DNA from 4 places in the Limnohabitans sp. 103DPR2 genome. Region 3 is predicted to be linked to each of the others. Evidence: predicted binding sites of a transcription regulator. Region 3 holds the regulator's gene; each other region holds the start of a gene.
What was found. The regulator sigma-54, encoded in region 3, starts transcription at its own class of promoters, with help from an activator protein. The targets are predictions, from matches to a motif close to TGGCANGNAANCTGCTTT.
Positions count from the first base shown of each region.

Region 1: the regulator sigma-54 is predicted to act here: its motif matches at 2,776-2,793, upstream of L103DPR2_RS01195 (ammonium transporter).
Region 2: the regulator sigma-54 is predicted to act here: its motif matches at 2,585-2,602, upstream of L103DPR2_RS01660 (TorF family putative porin).
Region 4: the regulator sigma-54 is predicted to act here: its motif matches at 3,772-3,789, upstream of L103DPR2_RS07165 (transglutaminase family protein).

Region 1 is NZ_CP011834.1:270,497-276,110, reverse strand. It holds gene L103DPR2_RS01215 (NAD(P)H-quinone oxidoreductase) at 1-152, opposite strand, end outside; gene metW (methionine biosynthesis protein MetW) at 202-783, opposite strand; gene metX (homoserine O-succinyltransferase MetX) at 780-1,937, opposite strand; gene L103DPR2_RS01200 (TMEM165/GDT1 family protein) at 2,121-2,741, opposite strand; gene L103DPR2_RS01195 (ammonium transporter) at 2,863-4,065, shown strand; gene L103DPR2_RS01190 (RNA recognition motif domain-containing protein) at 4,294-4,773, shown strand; gene L103DPR2_RS01185 (SDR family oxidoreductase) at 4,843-5,614, opposite strand, start outside.
Region 2 is NZ_CP011834.1:375,383-380,996, forward strand. It holds gene L103DPR2_RS01650 (MFS transporter) at 1-867, opposite strand, end outside; gene L103DPR2_RS01655 (YifB family Mg chelatase-like AAA ATPase) at 875-2,434, opposite strand; gene L103DPR2_RS01660 (TorF family putative porin) at 2,641-3,384, shown strand; gene L103DPR2_RS01665 (P-II family nitrogen regulator) at 3,409-3,747, shown strand; gene L103DPR2_RS01670 (ammonium transporter) at 3,770-5,302, shown strand; gene L103DPR2_RS01675 (SMP-30/gluconolactonase/LRE family protein) at 5,456-5,614, shown strand, end outside.
Region 3 is NZ_CP011834.1:615,330-620,943, reverse strand. It holds gene argS (arginine--tRNA ligase) at 1-164, shown strand, start outside; gene L103DPR2_RS02995 (SPOR domain-containing protein) at 203-880, shown strand; gene L103DPR2_RS02990 (thiol:disulfide interchange protein DsbA/DsbL) at 923-1,585, shown strand; gene lptA (lipopolysaccharide transport periplasmic protein LptA) at 1,701-2,306, shown strand; gene lptB (LPS export ABC transporter ATP-binding protein) at 2,303-3,061, shown strand; gene L103DPR2_RS02975 (RNA polymerase factor sigma-54) at 3,075-4,643, shown strand; gene L103DPR2_RS02970 (THUMP domain-containing class I SAM-dependent RNA methyltransferase) at 4,661-5,614, shown strand, end outside.
Region 4 is NZ_CP011834.1:1,461,067-1,466,680, reverse strand. It holds gene L103DPR2_RS07175 (circularly permuted type 2 ATP-grasp protein) at 1-1,136, opposite strand, end outside; gene L103DPR2_RS07170 (DNA internalization-related competence protein ComEC/Rec2) at 1,201-3,744, opposite strand; gene L103DPR2_RS07165 (transglutaminase family protein) at 3,846-5,614, shown strand, end outside.

The sequences.
Region 1 (5,614 bases), 340 kb from region 3:
TATTTGCCACTGCGTTGCAAACAGTCGGGTCGATTGACGCCGGCAAACGCCACCTTGACCAAGACCTCGCCTGCTTGTGGCGTCGGCAGCGCGCAGGTGCTGGGGCGCAAAACTTCTGGCCCCCCGCCAGTGCCATGGTCAACAAATTTCATGGTGGATGGAAGCGTCATGGAAGTCCTTTGAGTGGCTGATGAAACAGCGTTAACGTTGTAGCTTGAAAACCGCTGTGCCTGCCATCAGGTTAGGCCAGCCTCTGACTTCTTGGCCTTCTTGCAAGCCAAAGCTGTCGATGATTTTCAAATGATTTTGTGTGGCCAGTTGCGCAAAATCTGCGTAAGTGCCGACCCGAATGTTGGGGGTGTCGTACCACTGATAAGGCAAGCGTTTGGTGACAGGCATGCGTCCTGTGAGGATGCTCAAGCGATTGGGCCAATGTGCAAAATTTGGAAAGGCCAAAATTCCCGTGCGACCGACGCGCACCGTTTCGCGCAACATCACTTCGGCATTGCGCAAGTGCTGAAGCGTGTCAATTTGCAAGACCACATCAAAGGACTGGTCTGCAAACATGGTGAGACCTTCATCCAAGTTAAGTTGAATGACATTCACGCCGCGTTTCACGCAAGCTTGAATGTTGGCGTCATCCAACTCAACGCCGTAGCCTGTGCAGCCTCTGTTCTTTTGCAAGTAATCTAAGAGTGCGCCATCACCACAGCCCAAGTCCAAGACGCGCGCACCTTGAGGGACCAAGCGGGCGATGGCCTGCAAGTTGACATGCTCACTCATGCGGCACCTCCCGCTGGCAAGGTCTTGGCAATGTTGTCGAAATACGAGCTCACCACATTCATGTAGCGTGCGTCGTTGAGCAAAAAGGCGTCGTGCCCATGTGGCGCATCGATTTCTGCATAGCTGACATCACGTTTGTTGTCGAGCAACGCACGAACCATTTCGCGACTGCGCGCAGGTGAAAAGCGCCAGTCGGTGGTGAAACTGACCAGCAAAAATTTGCACGTAGCATGCGACAGTGCCGCAGTCAGGTCGCCGCCCAACGTGCGTGCAGGATCAAAATAATCCAAAGCCCTTGTGATCAAGAGATACGTGTTGGCATCAAAGTATTCGCTGAATTTGTCGCCTTGATAGCGCAAGTAACTTTCAATTTGAAATTCAACTTCCTGAGTTGAGTAACGATAGCCCGTTGCATTGTGTGTAACCGCATCACGCAGTTCGCGGCCAAATTTTTCATTCATGACGTCATCACTGAGGTAGGTGATGTGCCCAATCATGCGTGCGATGCGCAAGCCGCGCTGGGGCACCACGCCATGCTTGTAAAAATGGCCCCCATGAAAATCAGGATCGGTGACGATGGCGCGGCGCGCCACTTCGTTGAAGGCGATGTTCTCCGCCGTGAGGTTGGGTGCGCTGGCTACCACCACCGCATGCGCCACGCGGTCTGGGTAGCGCAAAGTCCAAGACAAGGCTTGCATGCCGCCCAAGCTGCCGCCCATGACAGCGGCCAGGGTTTGAATGCCCAAGGCATCTAGCAAGCGCGCTTGTGCATCGACCCAGTCTTCAACGGTGACCACTGGAAAATCAGCGCCATAGACTTCACCCGTGTCAGGGTTGGCATGCATGGGGCCCGTGGAGCCAAAGCAAGAGCCCAAGTTGTTGACACCAATGACGAAGAAGCGGTTGGTGTCGACGGCTTTGCCAGGACCAATCATGTTGTCCCACCAGCCCTCGCTTTTGTCTTGACCTTCATAAACACCCGCCACATGGTGCGATGCGTTCAAGGCATGGCAAATCAGCACGGCGTTGGACTTGTCGGCATTCAGGGTGCCGTAGGTTTCATAGGCCAGGTGAAAGGCGCGAATGGACGCACCACTTTGCAAGGCAAGCGGTGCTTCAAAAAACATCGACTGTGGCGTAGCGATCAAAGGCATGAATCCATCAAGCTGAAATGAGCCCAAATTGAACCCGAAAAAAAACCGGTTCAGCTTCAAAAGCAAAACCGGTAGACCAGGTTCTCTCTTTAGCTGAATTTACAAACCCAGAGGTTTGCGCGCCCGCAAGCTGGAGCAAATCGGCGCAGGCACAGTATAAAGGCTCTGCAATTAAAAAGTCACTCAAGTCGTCGCAGCTGTCAAGGGTTTGTCTTCAAGGGGTGCCTTGGGTGCTTCATCTTGGGGGCCACCCCACAAAGCCAAGAGTCCCAAGATGGCAAAAATGACGGCAGAAATTCGGTGCACCCAGGTCAGTGAAATTTTGCGCGTGATGGCGTCGCCCAGCCAAACGACAGGGGCGTTGGCCAGCATCATGCCCAAGGTGGTACCCGCCACCACCCAAAACCAGCTTTGAAATTGTGCGGCCAACATCACCGTGGCAATTTGCGTCTTATCCCCCATTTCGGCCAAGAAGAAGGCGACCACGGTGGTGGCAAAGATGCCCCAGCGTGGGTTGGCTTGCTCGTCTTCATCGTCCAATTTGTCGGGGATCAAAATCCAAACCGCCATGGCGAGGAAAGAGCCGCCCAAGACCCATCGCAAAGCTTCGGGGCCGAGTTGGGTAGTGACCCAGCTGCCCACTGCACCTGCCAAGCCGTGATTGACCAGCGTGGCCACCAAGATGCCCCAAACGATGGGCCAAGGTTTGCGAAAACGTGCGGCCAACACCAAAGACAGCAGCTGGGTTTTGTCTCCCATTTCGGCGAGAGCCACAATACCTGTTGAGACGAGAAATGCTTCCATGTCTGCAATCATAGCCGGCCATGATTTGAAGATTTGGCGTGTTTTTTGCTTGTTTTTGGTGCGCAACGCCCAATGATGGATTTTGCGCACCAAATTAATTCAAAAATAAGCAGAGATAGACATGGAAGCACTAAAACAGGGCGCGGATGCGCTCTTTATTTTGTTGGGCGGCATCATGGTTTTGGCCATGCACGCGGGTTTCGCCTTCTTGGAGTTGGGGACGGTTCGCAAGAAAAACCAAGTCAATGCCTTGGTCAAAATCTTGGTGGACTTTTCCGTGTCCACAGTGGTTTATTTTGTGGTGGGCTATAGCGTGGCCTATGGCACAGGATTTTTTGTCGGCGCCGAAACCTTGGCTGCCAAAAATGGTTACGACTTGGTGAAGTTTTTCTTTTTGCTCACCTTTGCCGCGGCCATTCCAGCCATCGTCTCTGGCGGTATTGCCGAACGCGCCAAGTTTTGGCCTCAGCTGATCGCCACCGCGTGTATTGTGGGCTTTGTGTACCCCTTCTTTGAGGGCATTGCCTGGAACCAGCACTTTGGCGTGCAGGCCTGGATCAAAGCCACCACTGGCGAAGAGTTCCACGATTTTGCGGGTTCGGTGGTGGTCCACGCAATGGGTGGCTGGATCGCATTGCCAGCCGTTATTTTGTTGGGCGCACGTTACAACCGTTATCGCAAAGATGGCGCTGTGTCTGCACACCCACCCTCCAACATTCCTTTTTTGGCCTTAGGCGCATGGATTTTGATTGTGGGTTGGTTCGGCTTTAACGTGATGAGCGCCCAAACGCTCGACAAGATTTCTGGCTTGGTGGCCGTGAACTCTTTGATGGCCATGGTGGGCGGCACCTTGACCGCTTTGCTCTTGGGCAAGAACGACCCCGGCTTTGTGCACAACGGTCCCTTGGCAGGTTTGGTGGCCGTGTGCGCAGGTTCTGATTTGATGCATCCCTTTGGCGCCTTGGCTGTGGGTGCCGTTGCAGGCGCTTTGTTTGTGGTGATGTTCACCTTGACCCAAAACAAGTGGCAGGTCGATGACGTGTTGGGTGTTTGGCCTCTGCACGGTTTGTGTGGTGCCTGGGGCGGTATTGCAGCTGGCATCTTTGGCTTGCAATCCTTCGGTGGCTTGGGTGGTGTGTCTTTCACAGCCCAACTCATTGGCACCTTCATGGGCATCGCATGGGCCTTGTTGGGCGGCATCGTGGTCTACGGCGCGTTGAAGTTGACCGTGGGTTTGAAGATGAGCCCCGAAGAAGAGTACGAAGGCGCGGATCTGACAGTTCACAAAATCAGCGCAACGCCAGACCGCGAAGTCAGTTGGTAAAGAGACAAAAACACGTCGAATATCAAGTATTTAAAGGGCTTTCAAAGAATTAACTTGCCAAACCCTTTGTTTTATGGCCCATAATGGCTTAACACACGTTCCAAGAGCGTGTGTTTAGTTCGCGGTGTACAGGTGTCAGTTTCGCTTCCTTCCAGAGTTTTTTAGGTTTGTTGATGCGTTTTTGGGGCTCCATCGCTTTTGTTTCTGTGTTTAGAGGAGTCCCTTTCAATGGGCAAAAAACTATACGTCGGCAACCTGCCGTACTCGGTTCGTGACGGTGATTTAGAGCAGGCTTTCGGCCAGTTCGGTTCCGTGACCAGCGCTAAAGTCATGATGGAACGCGACACAGGTCGCTCCAAAGGCTTTGGCTTTGTGGAAATGGGCACTGATGAAGAAGCTCAATCTGCCATCAACGGCATGAACGGCCAGCCTTTGGGCGGTCGCAGTGTTGTTGTGAACGAAGCACGTCCCATGGAAGAGCGTCCTCCCCGTTCCGGTGGCGGTGGCTTCGGTGGCGGCGGTCGTCGTGAAGGCGGCGGCGGTTACGGCGGCGGCGGTGGCGGCTACGGCGGTGGTGGTGGCGGTCGTCGCGAAGGCGGCGGCGAGTCCGGTTTCCGCAGCCCTTACGGCTCTGGCCCACGTGGCGGCGGTAACGGTGGTGGCGGTCGTCGCGAAGGCGGCGGCGGTGGCTACGGCGGCGGTTATTAATCGCTTTCCCACCTCACTGGCACTCTAGGGTGTCAGTCAAAAAAGAAGCCCTGCATTGCAGGGCTTTTTTCATGGGGCGCGGTGTTTACGGGGTTGGTTCTTAAAGGCCCTGTCGAGTAAAGCATCGGGCAAGATGCGCAGCAAGCGTGTCACCCATGCCATCTGCCAGGGGATCACCTGAAAGCTGGTGCCCCGCTCAATGGCCTTCAAGGCTTGGTCTGCAAACGCATCAGCCGTCATTAAAAAGGGCATCGGAAATTTGTTCTTTTGCGTCAAAGGCGTCTTGATGTAACCCGGTGCCAAGGTCACCACTTTGAAGCCCTGCGGATTGAGTTCACCGCGCAAGCTTTCGCAATAACTGATGGTGGCCGCTTTGCTGGCGCAGTAAGCTGCGTGCCCAGGCAGACCGCGAATGCCCGCCACACTGGCAATGCCGACCAAGGTGCCCACATGGCCATTGCGCATCGACGTGATGTCGCGCGACTTCATGGCTTCAATGAAGGGATGAAAGGTGGCCGCCATGCCGATCACATTGGTGCTCATCACTTGGTCAAACACGTCCAAGTCGTTGCGCACGCTGGTGTCCATGCCGATGCTGATGCCTGCGTTGGCAATCACCACATGGGGCACACCTTGCGCGGCCATGCAGGCCTGCGCTGCTGCGATGATGCTGTTGGCCTCACTGACGTCGGCGCTGTAACACTGTGCATCATCGCTGCCAATGCCTTGCGCGGCCAGCCACGTTTGCATCTCTGTTTGTCTGCGCGCTGCCAGCGCCAAACGCCAACCAGCTTGGTGAAATTTCAAGGCCAGTGCTTGACCAATGCCACTGGAGGCACCG
Region 2 (5,614 bases), 240 kb from region 3:
CAGCACTTGAATGGCGCCAATGGAAGCTGGAATGGCAATGACCCATGCTGGTGACAGGTGCGCTTCTTCCAACAAACTCACCATGTGTGCAGGCAATGCAGAGCTGACGATGGCAGTCATCAGCATGAAGCCCGCCAGCAACCAAAAGGGCGCGCGCTTTAAATGCACTTTGATGGAAACTGTTGGTGTGGCGAGGCGCGCATTTGAATCTGCATTGCCGTCTGTACTTGTGATTGCATTCACAAGTGCCTTTTGAGGCGCTGCACCTTTCAGCAACCATGCATGCAAGGGCATGCAGATCAGCCACTGCATCAATGCCAAGACCCACAAGGCATGCCGCCAGCCCAAGCTTTGAATCAACCAAGACGACAGCGGTATGAATACTGTGCTGGCCAATCCGCCCAAGAAAGTCATGATGATGATGGCGCGCCGAAAGTCATTTGGAAAACGTCGCGTGACCACGGCAAACACGGGCGCGTACAAGGTGGCGGACATGCCCAAGCCCAGGCCTAACCACACCGCATAAAAGCCCGCAAGGCTGTCAATGAAGCTGTGTGCCAACAAACACAAACCCACCCAAGCAGACCCCCAAGTCATCACCCGGCGTTCGTGACCGCGGTCGATCCAGCGCCCTATGGCATAAGCCATTAGACCATCTGCCAACAAGGCCAAACTGAAACCCAGTGAAGCATCTGCGCGGCTGAGGCCCAGCTCGCGCTCCACCGGTCCCATGATCAATGAGAAGGTGTAAAACACGCTGCCCCAAGTGATCAATTGAGCCCAAGACAGCCAAACTGCAAAGGGCGCTAATTCGGGAGCGTGATGAGAGATTCTTGTGAGATCCCAGTACGGCCTGATTCTGCGCATGACTGCATTATCGGTGCCCCGCAAACGGCCTGCGATATTGAACAGCCTCAGCGATGTGCACAGACAAAATGTCTTGACGCTCTGCCAAGTCGGCAATGGTTCTGGCAATTTTCAGAACGCGGTGGGTGCTTCGGCCACTCCACGAAAAATGCGTGGCTACTTGGGTCAGGTAGGCCGCAGCCTCTGGACCTAATTTGCCATGAAGGTCGAGCGCCGGACCACTGAGCGCTTGATTGGTACAGCCTTGCCGTTGAAGTGATCTGCGCCTCACCCGATCACAACGCGTCTTGATGGTGGCGGTGCTTTCTCCCACCGTTACATGGATCAACTGTGCAGCACTTTGGCTGGGAACCTCGATGTGCAGATCAATTCGGTCAAGCAAGGGCCCGCTGATTTTGTTGCTGTACCGGTGCACTTGGTCGGGGGTGCAACGGCAGACGGGACCTACCTGACCGGGCGTTCGAACCTGACCTGCATAACCGCAGGGGCAAGGGTTCATGGCGGCAATCAACTGAAAACGTGCTGGAAACTCAGCCGAATGTGCTGCGCGTGAAATGGTGACGCTGCCCGACTCTAAGGGTTCGCGCAACGCCTCCAATGCGGACCTTGGAAATTCAGGCAACTCATCCAAAAACAAAACGCCATGGTGCGCCAAGGAAATTTCGCCGGGGCGGGGCGGTGAGCCACCGCCCACCAATGCCACGGCACTGGCCGAGTGATGGGGGTGGCGTGTGGGCCGTTTCAGCCAATTCTCAATTCGAAAGCGGCCAGCCAAACTGGCCACCGATGCTGTTTCCAAAGCCTCATCCACGCTCAAATCAGGCAGCAAGCCGGCGAAGCGATGCGCCAACATCGATTTGCCTGAACCGGGAGGCCCCACCATGAGCAAACTGTGTCCACCCGCGGCTGCAATTTCCAAGGCGCGCTTGGCACCTGTTTGGCCTTTGACATCGGCCAAGTCCAAGGCCGGCGAGAAGGCTGCCTGAGGCGGGTTCACGGGCTCTGGCAGGCGCTCCCAAGTGCTGGTGGCTTCATCGGATGTTTGACCCACTGGCAAAAATGGCTGAGCCACTTCTCGCAAATGTTTGGCCCGGTAAACCGTGGCGCCAGGCACCAAAGCAGCCTCCTCGGCACTGCCAGGGGGCAACACCAAGTGGGGCGCATTTGCCAGCTTGTAGAGTGCCAAACCCATGACCAATGCACCACGTACGGGCCTCAGCGCGCCGGACAAGGACAACTCGCCAGCAAACTCATAGCGATGCAGGCGGCTACCGTCAATTTGCCCACTGGCCGCCAAGATGCCCAGTGCGATGGGCAAATCAAAGCGACCTGAATCTTTGGGCAAGTCAGCGGGTGCTAAATTGACCGTGATTCGCTGGTTGTTGGGGAATTCAAAGCCTGAGTTCAACAAAGCCGACCGTACCCGTTCCCTGGCCTCTTTGACTTCGACATCGGCCAAACCCACCAATGTGAAGCTGGGCAAGCCATTGGCCAAATGCACCTCAACGGTGACGCCAGGGGATAGAAGGCCCACCAAGGCCCTACTTTGCACCAAAGAAAGACGCATAAACACTCCTTGCACCAAACCGGTGCGAGGCGTGTAAGACTGAAATCAGCCGGACCTAGGGCGGTGCAAAGCCCATTGGAACACCGGTCTGTACAAAATGCACCCCCGTCAGAGGGGCGAGCGGGTTCATCAGGTAGGCCTTTTGCGCTTTGGCATGCTAAATGCTTGAAGCCACCAGTCTCATTCTCATTTAACAGGAGCTCCCAATGAAAAAGATCGTTACCCCCTTGATGTTGGCCATGTCTTTGGCCGCTGCTGGCAGTGCATTTGCCCAAGCCGCCCCCGCAGAACCCGAGTCTTCTTTGTCATTCAATGTAGGTGGCGTGAACGAATACCGTTACCGCGGTATTTCACAAAGCCGTTTGGACCCCGCATTGCAAGGCGGTGCTGATTACGCAGACAAGAGCGGCGCTTATGTCGGCGTTTGGGCTTCTAGCATCAAGTGGATCAAAGACTCTGGTGGTAAATCCAATGCAGAAGTTGACTACTACGGTGGTTACAAGTTCTCCGTGGGAGAAGTTGCTTACGACGTGGGCTTCTTGCACTATGAATATTCTGGCAATGGCTTGGCTGTGAGCGCCAACACCAATGAGTTGTATGGCGCCGTCACCATGGGCCCCACCACATTGAAGTATTCACAAAGCACAGGCAATTTGTTTGGCTTTGCCAACAGCAAAGGCAGCTCTTATGTGGATCTGACCGCCAATTTTGATTTGGGTGATGGCTACACATTCACACCTCACCTCGGCTACCAAAGTGTCAAAGGTGCTGGTAACAGCATTTACTCGTACACAGACGCAGCCCTGACATTGGGCAAAGACTTGGGCAATGGTTTGACCGCTTCTGCTGCTGTCATTGGCACCAACGCCAAAACCGGTTCTTACGTCAGCCCCGCTGGCAAGCAATTGGGCAAAGCCGGCTTGGTTGTTGGCCTCAAGTACACGTTCTAATTTTCTGAATTACAAGGAGCCATCATGAAACTGGTGACCGCCATCATTAAACCCTTCAAGCTGGACGAGGTGCGTGAAGCCCTGTCTGGTATTGGTGTGCAAGGCATTACTGTGACCGAAGTCAAAGGCTTTGGTCGCCAAAAGGGCCACACCGAGCTGTACCGCGGCGCTGAGTACGTGGTTGATTTCTTGCCCAAGGTCAAGATTGAAGCCGCCGTCTCTAACGAGTTGGTCGAGCGCGTGATCGAGGCCATTGAATCGGGTGCTCGCACCGGCAAGATTGGTGACGGCAAAGTGTTTGTGTACGACTTGGAACAAGTCATTCGCATTCGCACCGGTGAAACTGGGGCTGAAGCCCTTTGATGGCCCAGAAAGAGAGAACAGAATGAAAAAATTACTAGCCTCCCTCGCATTGGGATTGACGCTGTGTTTTGGCGGTGCGGCATTTGCACAAACTGCCCCAGCAGCGGAAGCAAAAGTAGAAGCCAAAGCGGAAGCCAAGCCTGAAGCCAAAGCCGAAGCAACAGCACCTGCCACTGCGCCTGCCGCAGCACCCGCAGCCGCTGAAGCAGCACCTGCCATTGTTCCTAACAAAGGCGATACAGCTTGGATGATGGTTTCCACCATCTTGGTGATCTTGATGGTCGTGCCAGGCTTGGCTTTGTTCTATGGCGGCTTGGTCCGCAGCAAGAACATGTTGTCAGTGCTGATGCAAGTCATGGTCACTTTCTCCTTGATCACTGTGTTGTGGTTCATCTACGGCTACAGCTTGGCGTTCACTGAAGGCAATGCTTACATTGGTGGTCTGGATCGCTTGTTCATGAACGGCATCTGGGACAACGCAGCAGGTACCTTTGCCAACGCTGCGACTTTCAGCAAAGGCGTCGCCATTCCTGAAATTACCTTCGCGGGTTTCCAAGCCACTTTCGCTGGCATCACTTGTGCCTTGATCGTGGGTGCATTTGCAGAGCGCATCAAGTTCTCCGCAGTTTTGCTCTTCATGACTTTGTGGTTCACTTTCAGCTACTTGCCCATCGCTCACATGGTCTGGTTCTGGATGGGTCCTGACGCTTACACAGCGAAAGAAGTTGTGGACGAAATGAACAGCAAAGCAGGCATGATCTGGCAATGGGGCGCCCTCGACTTCGCTGGCGGTACCGTGGTTCACATCAATGCTGCGGTGGCTGGTTTGGTTGGTGCCTTCATGGTTGGCAAGCGCATTGGTTATGGCCGCGAAGCCATGGCACCTCACTCTTTGACATTGACCATGGTCGGTGCTTCATTGTTGTGGGTGGGCTGGTTCGGTTTCAACGCGGGCTCTGCCCTCGAAGCCAACGGTTTTGCAGCCCTTGCTTTCGTGAACACTTTGTTGGCCACAGCCGCTGCCGTGTTGGCATGGTGTGTTGGTGAAGCGTTGATGCGTGGCAAAGCCTCTATGTTGGGTGCTGCATCCGGTGCAGTGGCTGGTTTGGTGGCCATCACGCCAGCGGCTGGCAACGTCGGTATCGGCGGCGCCTTGGTGATTGGCATCATTGCTGGCTTCGCATGTTTGTGGGGCGTCAATGGCCTGAAGAAAATGTTGGGCGCAGATGACTCCTTGGACGTCTTCGGTGTTCACGGCGTGGGCGGTATCGTCGGCGCGTTGCTCACCGGTGTGTTCAATTCACCAGCCTTGGGCGGCCCTGGCTTCGTGGCCGACTGGGTCACAGCCACTGGCATCACAGCTGCTGATTACTCCATCGCTGCACAAGTTTGGACACAAGCCAAAGCCGTGCTCGTGACAGTTGTCTGGTCTGGTGTGGTTTCCTTTGTGGCTTTCAAGTTGGTTGACCTGACAGTTGGACTGCGTGTTTCTGAAGAAGCAGAGCGCGAAGGCTTGGACATCAGCTCACACGGCGAAACTGCTTATCACGGTTAATCTGTCAAGATTTCCCAAAGACTTTCCGAGAAGTTAGTCTCCATCCTCACAGCCCGCTTCGGCGGGCTTTTTTTCGCCTGTTGTTTTTGTTACCAAGGGTTACATACCCAAATTAATTGACAATGCCAGCAATGTTTCAAACTGAGCGTATCGATGACTGCTGAAATTCCTTTTGTGCGACCCGAATGGCACTGCATGACAACCCAAGCCGATGTCTTGGGCGAGTCGCCCTTTTGGCATCCTCAAGAAAAATGTTTGTATTGGGTCGATATTCCGGGACGCCGATTGCGGCGCATGAAGGTTTCATCTGAT
Region 3 (5,614 bases):
TGCGCGACTTGGCGGCCAGCTATCACAGCTACTACGATGCCGAGCGCATTTTGGTCGACGACGAAACTCAAAAACTGGCACGTTTGGCCTTGGTTGCAGCTTGTGCCCAAGTCTTGCAAAATGGCTTGAAGATATTGGGTGTGTCTGCGCCAGAGCAGATGTAATTCATCCCAACGGCATTACCTTGAGAAACCAACACAACATGTCAACTTCCAAACTTCAAAGCCAGCGCGGCAGCACCCTGCTTGGCTTCATATTGGGTCTGGTCATTGGCCTGACGGTCGCTTTGGGTGTGGCGATGTACGTCACCAAAGTGCCTATGCCGTTCAGCAACAAAAACCAATCGCGATCGGCTGAACAAGATGCCGTGGAGTCTCAAAAGAACAAAGACTGGAACCCGAACGGTGCTTTGCAAAGCAAACCAACCAATGCAGAAACGCCTGCTGACGGCAGTACTGCCCCAGCCACCAACGCGCCAGCGCCCGCCGTGGCTGCCGATCCGTTGGCCGACTTGATGAAGAAATCCAGCAGCGGTTCAGCACCTGCATCACCAGCGGCCGCGGCACCTGCTGTGGCACCGCCGCCAGCAGCCACACCGCAACCCGCACCTTCACCAGCCGCCAGCAAAGCCGCTGCCAACGATCCTTTCACCTACTTTGTGCAAGCAGGTGCCTTCAAATCGGCTGGTGATGCCGATGCGCAAAAGGCCAAGCTGTCCATGATGGGCATCGAATCCAAAGTCAGCGAGCGCGACCAAGCGGGTCGCACCATCTACCGCGTTCGCAGCGGCCCCTTTGACGACAAAGAGCAAGCCGAAAAAATCAAAGCCCGTCTGGACGCCAGCGGCATTGACGCTGCCTTGGTTCGTGTTCAGCGCTGATCTCAACGCTTTTTATCGATCATTCAAATTTCAGGAGTCACCATGAAACGCCGTGATTTTTCCCTCGCTACGTTAAGCACTGCCGCGGCTGTGGGCGGTTTGACTTGGAATGCCCCTGCGTTGGCGCAAGGCCCCGCCAAGTTTGTGGCTGGCAAAGACTATCTCAAGCTGGACCGCGTGGTCCCCACAGACGCCGAAGCCGGCAAGGTCCAGTTGATTGAGTTCTTCTGGTACAGCTGCCCTCACTGCAATGCCTTTGAACCTACCTTTGCGCAATGGGTGAAGAATGCCCCAAAAGATGTGGCGGTGCAACGCGTCCCCGTGGCTTTCCGTGACGACTTTGCCCCCCAGCAACGCCTTTTCTACGCGCTCGAAGCCATGGGCCTGTTGGAGAAACTGCACGGCAAAGTTTTCCAAGCTGTGCATGTGGAGCGTTTGCCCTTGAACACCGACGCCAGCATCTTGGCTTGGATCGAGAAACAGGGCGTCGACAAAACCAAATTTGCCGATGCCGCCAAATCTTTTGGCGTGGCCAGCAAGCTCAAGCGTGCCGTGCAATTGCAAAACGACTTCAAAATTGAAGGCGTGCCTTCTTTGGGTGTGGCAGGCAAGTACTACGTCGACGGCACTTTGGCCGGCAGCATGGAGCGCGCCCTGCAAGTGGCCGAATCTTTGTTGACCCAAGTTCGTCAAGGCCGCGCCTGATCTTTTCAAGGTGTTGTGCATCAGCCCGCTTCGGCGGGCTTTTTTGCGTCATTTTTGTATCAAAAGTGCTTGACCTTGCGATCAACACCTACAATCAAGCAAGATTCGCGCCTTTATGAAATTTCACCTCATTCTTTTGTTCTGCAGTTGGGTCGCCGTCTTCACGGCGACAGGCGCTCACGCCGAAAAAGCGGACCGAGACAAACCCATGAACATTGAGGCTGACACGCTCAAGCACGACGACCAGCAACAACTCACCACCTTCACGGGCAAGGTTCAAATGACCAAGGGCAGTTTGGTTTTGAAAGCCCACCGCATGGAAGTGAAGCAAGACGGTCAAGGCAACCAAGTGGCCAAGTTGTGGGCAGAACCTGGCGAACGCATTTTCTTCCGACAAAAGCGCGAAGCACTTGAAGAGTTCACCGAAGGCGAAGCTGAAACTGCGGTTTACAACAGCCAAGCCGATACCCTCACACTGACCACGCGCGCCGAACTGCGTTTGTTACGGGGCAACGTGGTGGCCGATCGAATTCAAGGGCAACAAATTTTGGTCAACAACACCACCGAGGTGTTCACAGTCGATGGTAAGCCCAACACAGGCAGCGGCAATCAACGCGTCAAAGCCACCATCACCCCTCGCCCCAAAACAAGCGATGTTCCCGCCACACCTTCAGGCCCGGCCTTGAAACCCAGCCCTCGCATTGGCAACGACAAACCATGAGTCAAGAACACGCCATCAGCAGCTTAGAAGCGCGGCACTTGCAAAAGTCCTACGGCAGCCGCCAAGTGGTGTTTGACGTTTCTGTCAAAGTTCAAAAAGGTGAAGTGGTCGGCTTGCTTGGCCCCAACGGCGCCGGTAAAACCACGTCCTTCTACATGATTGTGGGTTTGGTACGCACCGATGGTGGACAAATTCTGATCGATGGTGAAGACGTCACACGCATGCCCATCCATCGCCGCTCGCGCATGGGCCTGTCGTACTTGCCGCAAGAGGCTTCCATTTTCAGAAAACTCACAGTGGCCGAAAACGTGCGGGCGGTGCTCGAGTTGCAGCTCGACGCCGAGGGCAAACCGCTCAGCGAATCCGCCATCCAAGACCGACTTCAAGCGCTCCTGAAAGACTTGCGCGTTGATCATCTGCACGACTCACCGTCCTTAGCCTTGTCGGGCGGCGAACGCCGACGCGTTGAAATTGCGCGCGCACTGGCCACCGACCCTCGGTTCATTTTGCTCGACGAGCCCTTCGCGGGCATCGACCCCATTGCGGTGATTGAGATTCAACGCATCATTGCGTTTTTGAAAGAGCGCGGCATTGGCGTGCTCATCACCGATCACAACGTGCGCGAAACCTTGGGCATTTGCGATCACGCCTACATCATCAGCGAAGGTCGCGTGCTGGCCCAAGGCACACCCAAAGACATTGTGGACAACGCCGATGTGCGCCGCGTCTACTTGGGCGAACACTTCCGAATGTGATGGCTGAACTCCTATGAAGCAAAGCCTTTCCCTTCGGATGTCCCAGCACTTGGCGCTGACGCCACAGTTGCAACAATCCATTCGGCTGCTTCAACTCTCGACCTTAGAGCTCAGCCAAGAAGTCGAGCAAATGCTCGACGAAAACCCCTTCCTCGAGCGCAGCACCGACGAAGCACCGCAAGAAGATTTTGGCTTGCCAGAAGCCGATGCGCGCGTCAGCTTGGGCGACCGTGTGTCAGAAGCCGCCAGCGATGCCGGCGCTGATTCACGCGATGCTGCCAGCGAATCCACAGCGTCCGTTTCCAATGATGAAGCCGTGACCGATGTAGCCGACAGCTGGGATGGCGACGGCAGCGTCGAGATTGCTCCCGACGACAGCGAATGGGGCACCGACGCCGGCGCGCGCAAGAACAACACCAACAACGATTCGGATGGCGCAGACGCCATTGAGTTGGCACGCGGTCTGGGCTCACTCACCGAGTATTTGCACCGACAGGCTTTGTCGATGCGCTTGTCCGAAATTGACCGCGCAGCCTTGCGCTTCCTCATCGAGTCTTTGAACGACGACGGTTATCTGGAAGACAGCCTCGAGTCTTTGGCGCAAGGCCTGGCCGGCACCGACGACATTGAGCAATTGGAAGAGTTGGTGCACCGCTTCACGGTGGCTTTGAGCTTGCTGCAATCACTCGAACCGGTGGGCATTGGCGCACGTGATTTGGGCGAGTGCTTGCGCATTCAACTCAAAGCCATCTTGAAAGATGAGCCCGACCACGAAGTGGCTGCCGTAGGCCTCAAAATTTGCGTGCTGCCTTTGGAGCTGCTGGCCAAACGCGATTTCAAACGCTTGGCGGTTCAGTGCGGTGAAGACGAAGGCATTGTCAAACAAGCGCTGGCATTCATCACGCGCTTAGAACCCAAACCCGGTCGTCCTTTTGCCAATGCCGAGCAGCATGTCATCGTGCCCGATGTGTTGGTCATTGGTACGCGCAAAGGGGGCGAGCCGCACTTCAGAGTTCAGCTCAACCCCGATGTGATGCCCAAACTGCGGGTGCACGACATTTACGCCAACGCCTTGCGCGGCGGCAAAGGCGAAGCCCATTTGGGTTTGCAACAACGCCTGCAAGAAGCGCGCTGGTTCATCAAAAACATTCAACAGCGCTTTGACACCATTTTGCGTGTGTCGACGGCTATTGTGGAGCGTCAGCGCAATTTCTTCATCCATGGTGAATTGGCCATGCGCCCCTTGGTGCTGCGAGAAATTGCCGATGAACTGGGCTTGCACGAGTCCACCATCAGCCGCGTCACCACGGCCAAGTACATGACCACGCCCATGGGCACCTTCGAGTTGAAGTATTTCTTCGGCTCGGGCCTAGGCACCGACAGTGGCAGCGCGGCTTCCAGTACAGCCGTGCGTGCGCTCATCAAACAATTGGTGGCAGCCGAAAATCCCAACAAGCCGCTCTCAGACAACCAACTGTCTGAAATGCTCAAAGAACAAGGCATCGATTGCGCACGTCGCACCGTTGCCAAATACCGCGAGGCGCTCAAAATTGCGCCCGCCAACTTGCGTAAAACTCTGTGAACTCGCTTCAACTTTTCATGCCTTGCGCCGCCGGCGTTGAAGGCTTATTGGCCGACGAGGTCCATCAACTCACGGGCCTCACCGGCAACGACCTGCTAACCGGCCGCGGCGGTGTGATGGCCAACGCGTCATGGCGTGATGCCTTGCGTCTGAATTTGCACAGCCGCCTCACCCAACGCGTGCTCATTCAACTGTCGCAAACTTTTTATCGCAGTGAAAAAGATTTGTACGACGCGGCCAGCGCCGTGGCTTGGGAAATTTGGTTCACCACCCAGCAGACTTTCAAGATTGAAATCACGGCGCAGCACAGCCCGCTCACCAGCCTGAACTTTGCGGCGCTCAAAATCAAAGATGCCGTGGCCGATCGTTTTCGCGCCAAGCGCGGCGAGCGTCCCGACGTCAACACGCAGTGGCCAGACGTGCGCATTTATGTTCACCTCACCACCGACAGCTGCACGCTGTACATGGACACCTCGGGTGAGCCTTTGTTCAAACGCGGATGGCGCGAAGACAAGGGCGATGCCCCTTTGAAAGAAACTTTGGCGGCCGCCATGTTGGCCGCCAGTGGCTGGGATGCGCACACACCTTTGTACGATCCTTGCTGCGGCAGTGGCACCATTGCCATTGAAGCTGCGCAAATTGCCTGCGGCATTGCCCCTGGCATCCTGCGCCGCTTTGCCTTTGAAAAATTGCTGCCGTTTCAACCGCACGTTTGGCAAGCCCTGCAAGACGATGCGCGCGCACAAGAACACGCGCCCACCACAGAAATTCACGCCTCCGATGTGGCCTTCCGCATGGTGGACTTCACGCAGCGCAATGCCGAGCGCGCAGGCGTTGGCCAAGTGGTCCAAGCCCGCGGTGGCGACGCATTGCAGCGCATGCCGCCTTGTGAAACACCCGGCATCATGTTGCTCAACCCACCTTATGGCGAGCGCATTGCCGCAGCCGGTGTGGCGGGCGTCTCCAGCCGC
Region 4 (5,614 bases), 850 kb from region 3:
ACCTCTTTGACCACCAAGTCTTTCAAGTTGGCCAAGGTATAGGCCAAGTCATCTGGCTTGCGGCACATGAAAGTGGGCACGTTGTTCAGAATTGGCTTCTCACCCAAATAAAACTCAATCATTTGCGGCACATACGGGTAGATGGATTTGTCATCGGCCACGCCTGTGCCCACGGCATTGCAGATGGCCACATTGCCTGCGCGGTAGGCGTCCATCAAACCGGCGCAACCCAAAGTTGAAGTGGGCCTGAACACTTTGGGATCGAGGAAGTCATCGTCGACACGTCGGTAAATGACATCGACACGCTTGGGTCCCCGGGTGGTTCGCATGTACACAAACTGGTCTTTGACAAACAAGTCTTGACCCTCAACCAACTCCACACCCATTTGCTGCGCCAAGAAAGCGTGCTCAAAATAGGCGCTGTTGTACATGCCTGGCGTTAACACCACCACGGTAGGTTCTGCAGAGGAGGCAGGGCTTGAGGCACGCAAGGTTTCTAGCAACAAATCGGGGTAATGGGCCACAGGTGCCACGCGGTGGCGGCTGAACAATTCGGGAAACAAACGCATCATCATCTTGCGGTCTTCCAGCATGTAACTCACACCGCTGGGCACGCGCAGGTTATCTTCCAAAACGTAATACTCGCCCTCCCCTTGTGCATTGGGTGCACGCACTATGTCAATGCCGCTGATGTGGGAGTAAATTTGGTGCGGCACATCCACGCCCATCATCTCGGGACGGAATTGCGCGTTGTTCAAGATTTGATCGGCTGGAATGATGCCCGCTTTGATGATTTCTTGGTCGTGATAGACATCGTGAATGAAGCGATTGAGGGCCGTGACGCGTTGCACCAAGCCCTTTTCCATGCTTTGCCACTCATGGGCGGGAATGATGCGCGGAATCAGGTCAAAGGGAATGAGTCGCTCAGTGCCAGAGCCACTTTCGTCTTTGTCACCATAGACGGCAAAGGTGATGCCCACCCGGCGAAAGATCATTTCGGCCTCTTCGCGCCGCGCCAGCATCGTGCTGCTGCTCTGCCCCGACAACCAATCGGCATAAGCCTTGTAATGGGCCCTGACAGGACTGCCCGGCTGCGTGGCCGTGGCCTGACTGTACATCTCATCAAATCGCTGCATCTGACTTCACTCCTGTTTTCTGAAAAGCAAGATGCATACCCGCACCCTCTCACCAAACGGCCGCTTAAGGCGCCTTGAAGTGCCAATAGCGACGTTTGAGGTTTCGCTCACAGTCTAGCGCTTGTGGCGTTTGGCTTTGCCAATGGGCAGCACCGCAAACTGGTGACATGGCCAAAGGCACCCCCAACTGGGCATACCGCGCGACCACTTGAGGCGACGGATGGCCATAGCGGTTGCGATAGCCCGCCTGCACCACGGCCCATTTCGGCATGAGTTGCTGCACAAAATCAAAGCCTGAGGAAGTTAGGCTGCCGTGGTGTGGCACCAGCAAAAAATCCACCGCTTGAAGGGCATGCGCCTGTAACAAAGCCTGCTCTTGTGGCGCCTCGATGTCGCCTACCAACAATGCACTGGCGGTCCGTGCATCATGCCCATTTTGCGAAAGGTCACCTTGACTTGCATCAATCCTCAACACACAACTGAGGCCGTTGGAGGTTTTGTTCAAGGCGTAGTCGGCCAGTGCAGGATGCAAGACCTCAAATCGAACCCCATCCCATGTCCACTTTTGTCCCGCATGGCACCGATTCACTTCACGCAATTGCGACAAAGGGTGGCCCGCCTCCAATGAAGTCCACAAATCAGCATGGGGATGAGATGCCAACACAGCAGACGCTCCGCCTGTGTGATCACTGTCGCGGTGGCTCAGCATCAAACGGTCTAAGTCAACCCCCATTCGTGACATGAATGGCACCAACACACGCTGTCCCGCATCCGCATCAGCTCCCCAAGTGGGCCCAGTGTCGTAAAGCAAAGCATGGTGCGCCGTTCTGAGCAACACTGCATTGCCTTGACCAATGTCCAGCGCCCACAAATCAAACTGACCCCAAACGGGCTTGGGTACTTGCCACAAGCCAATGGGCAAAAGCCACAAAACACCCCAACACCGCAAAGCCCAGGGCCATTGTTGAAAACAGATCAAGGCACCCAGGATGGCCAACAGCGTCAGTCCCATCGGTGCTTGTGCAAAGTGCCATACACCAGAGGGCCATTGCGACAACCATGTCAAACCCCACATCAAGGGCTCAAATGCCCCAGCCGCCACATGCCACAAAGGATGCCAGACCCATCCCGCCAAAGCCAGAGGCGTCACGCACAAAGTCACCCAAGGAATGGCCATCAAATTGGCCAGCATCCCTGAAACCGACAACTGACCAAAAAACAAAATTGACAAGGGTGCCAATGCAACGGTCACCACCCACTGCTCGCGAACAAGCGACTTGAAGTAAGTGAACAGGCCAATACCCAACATGAGGCGAAATTCTTTAAATGGCCCAGGCTGCACCATTTTGGCGTCCTGAGTCTCCAAATTGGTGCGCTGCGAAGCTGCAACGGGGTCAGCCAGGATCAAGGCGCCCACCGCCACAAAACTCAACCAAAAACTCGCTTGCAACAAGGCCCAGGGATCCCAAACGCTCACCACCCACAAGGCCAAAGCCCAGCTGCCATACCAAGGCCAACGCACACCTTGCCAACGCAGAACGGACAAGACGAACAGCATCAAAATGGTCCTTTGTGCGGGCAAACCCCAACCACAAAAAATGGCATAACTCAAAGCCACAAGCAAGCCGCCCACCGATGCGGCAAGAGGTGCCGGTAAACGCAGACACAGCACACTTCCCCGTCGCGCAGAAGATCGCCAACCCCAGGCCAACAAGACAGACGCAAGCCAAGCCAGCATGGTGATGTGCAAGCCAGAAATGCTCATCAAATGCGCCACTCCCGTCGCTCTGAAAATCTGCCAATCGCTTGACGCAATATCGGCTTGATCACCCATCACCAAGGCGGCAATCACGCCTGCTGAGGACTTGGCGCCAAGCTCGCTGGCCTGCAGTGTTGAATGAATTTGTGCACGCACTTGTTGACGCCATCGGTCCACCGGGTAACGCCAGGAACTGCTGAGCTTGTTGGGGGGCCTTTGCCCCTTGCCCGCATGAACACTGCCTGTCGCCATGATGCCCAATTCCCACAAACGTAACTCTTCGTCAAAACCACCCGGATTGAGACTGCCATGGGGCAACTTCAGCCGAACCTGAAACTGCCATTGATCACCTGCTTGTAGGCTCTGCCACAGCGGCAAGTCCATGCTGCTGGGCGCATCCCAATCGGACCAATTGAACTCAATGAAAGTTGGGACCTTGACCGCATCACCTGATGAGGCCAGGCTTGCGCGCAGCACCCGCCCGCGAAACAGAACACCCTTCTCACCCATCCGCGGCAATGACGTCACTTCCACCAAGGCATGCAAGTCTTGCCCCTCTAATCGGGGGTTCAATGCCTCTTGCATTTGCAACGCACAACGTGCATTGACCAGGGCGCAGGCCAGCAAGGCAATGGCACCCCAAACAGCCAAACGGTGTGTCGCCCAAGGCACGAATTTTTGAATAACATGCGCTTGACAGCGATCAAACCAATAGGCCCCTGCAAGCACCAGTAAAGCGCTTGCAACGCCGGTCAAAGTCCATGCAACAGGCCACACACTCTCTTGCTGCAGTTGAAGTCTTGTACCCAAGAGCCAAGCCCCAACCCAACCCGGCATCCATCGCCACATGTTTGAACCTTTCCGCTAGGCCCAGGATGGCGCGGCTTTTGCTAGTTTAGACAGCCCGAGCTGCTCTTTCGATGCAGCCGCTGTTGCGCTTACTTGCATTTATGTCCATTCACGTCGCACTGCACCACGTCACACACTACCGTTACGACCGGCCCGTTCAGTTGGGCCCTCAAGTCATACGCCTGCGACCCGCGCCTCACAGCCGAAGCCACATCTTGTCTTACAGCCTCAAGATTGAACCCGAAGCGCACTTCATCAACTGGCAGCAAGACCCCTTCTCCAATTACCAAGCCCGCTTGGTCTTTCCCCAAAAAACCACCGAATTCAAAGTGACCGTCGACTTGGTCACGGAAATGGCGGTCTTCAACCCGTTTGACTTTTTCTTAGAACCTAGCGCTGAGTATGTGCCCTTGACGTATTCACCCGCTTTGAAGGAAGAGCTCACAAGTTATTTGGAAAAACTGCCAAGCACACAGCTGTTCAAAAATTACCTTGGAAACATCGACAAGAATCGTCAAAAAACGATCGATTTTTTGGTGCAAATCAACCAGCAGGTCTACCAGGACATCAATTACCTGATCCGAATGGAACCAGGGGTTCAGACACCCGAAGAAACTTTGAAGCTGAAGAGTGGCTCTTGCCGTGACTCTGCTTGGTTGCTGGTTCAGTTGTTACGCCACATGGGTTTGGCTGCTCGCTTTGTCTCGGGCTATTTGATCCAACTCACACCCGATGTGAAATCACTGGACGGTCCCAGCGGTACGGAAGTTGATTTCACCGATTTGCATGCTTGGTGCGAGGTGTACTTGCCCGGTGCAGGTTGGATTGGTTTGGACCCCACATCAGGCTTGCTTGCAGGTGAAGGTCACATTCCATTGGCATGTACACCTCAACCTTCTAGTGCAGCGCCCATCGAGGGTTTGATGGACGAAGCAGAAGTTGAGTTCAGCCACGAGATGAAGATCACGCGGATTTACGAATCCCCTCGCGTGACCAAACCTTATACCGAAGAACAATGGGCAGATGTGCTGGCCCTGGGCGAACAAGTCGATCAAAAATTATTGACCGGTGATGTGCGACTGACCATGGGCGGCGAGCCCACCTTCGTGGCCACAGAAAACCGCGACGCAGCTGAATGGAACACTGACGCGCTTGGCCCAACCAAGCGGGGTTTGGCCACAGAGTTGGTTCACAAATTGAGGCAGCAATACGGACAAGGTGGTTTTCTGCACTTTGGTCAAGGCAAGTGGTATCCCGGCGAGCAACTGCCGCGCTGGGCCCTCAGCATCTATTGGCGCGCAGATGGCCAGCCTTGTTGGCAAGACCCTTCTTTGTTTGCAGATGAGCGCATTGCGCATCACTACACCACACAAGATGCTCACAGCTTCATTGCCGCTTTGGCCACCGAGCTAGGCGTCTCTAAGGGCCACATCATCCCTGGATTTGAAGACACCTGGTACTACCTCTGGCGCGAGCGTCGACTGCCAGTCAACGTCGACCCTTTCGATTCTCGGTTGGACGATGAGCTGGAACGCGCTAGACTGCACCGCGTTTTTTCGCAAGGACTCGACCGCGAAGTGGGCTACCTTTTGCCTTTACAAGCACGAGACCCCAGCGCCGATTCTGAATCGACCACTGCGTGGCAAAGCGGCCCTTGGTTTGTGCGTGACGAGCGCCTCTACCTGATGCCAGGTGACTCAGCCATGGGCTGGCGGCTGCCCCTGGATTCCTTGCCTTGGTCGGCGCCAACAGACCGAACCGTGTTGATCGACCAAGATCCCTATGCACCGCGTGGTCCTTTAGCGCATGGGCAAGTCGTCAACAATGCAAATGCCAAGTCAACGCACGCACCCATCCTCCAGCAACAACA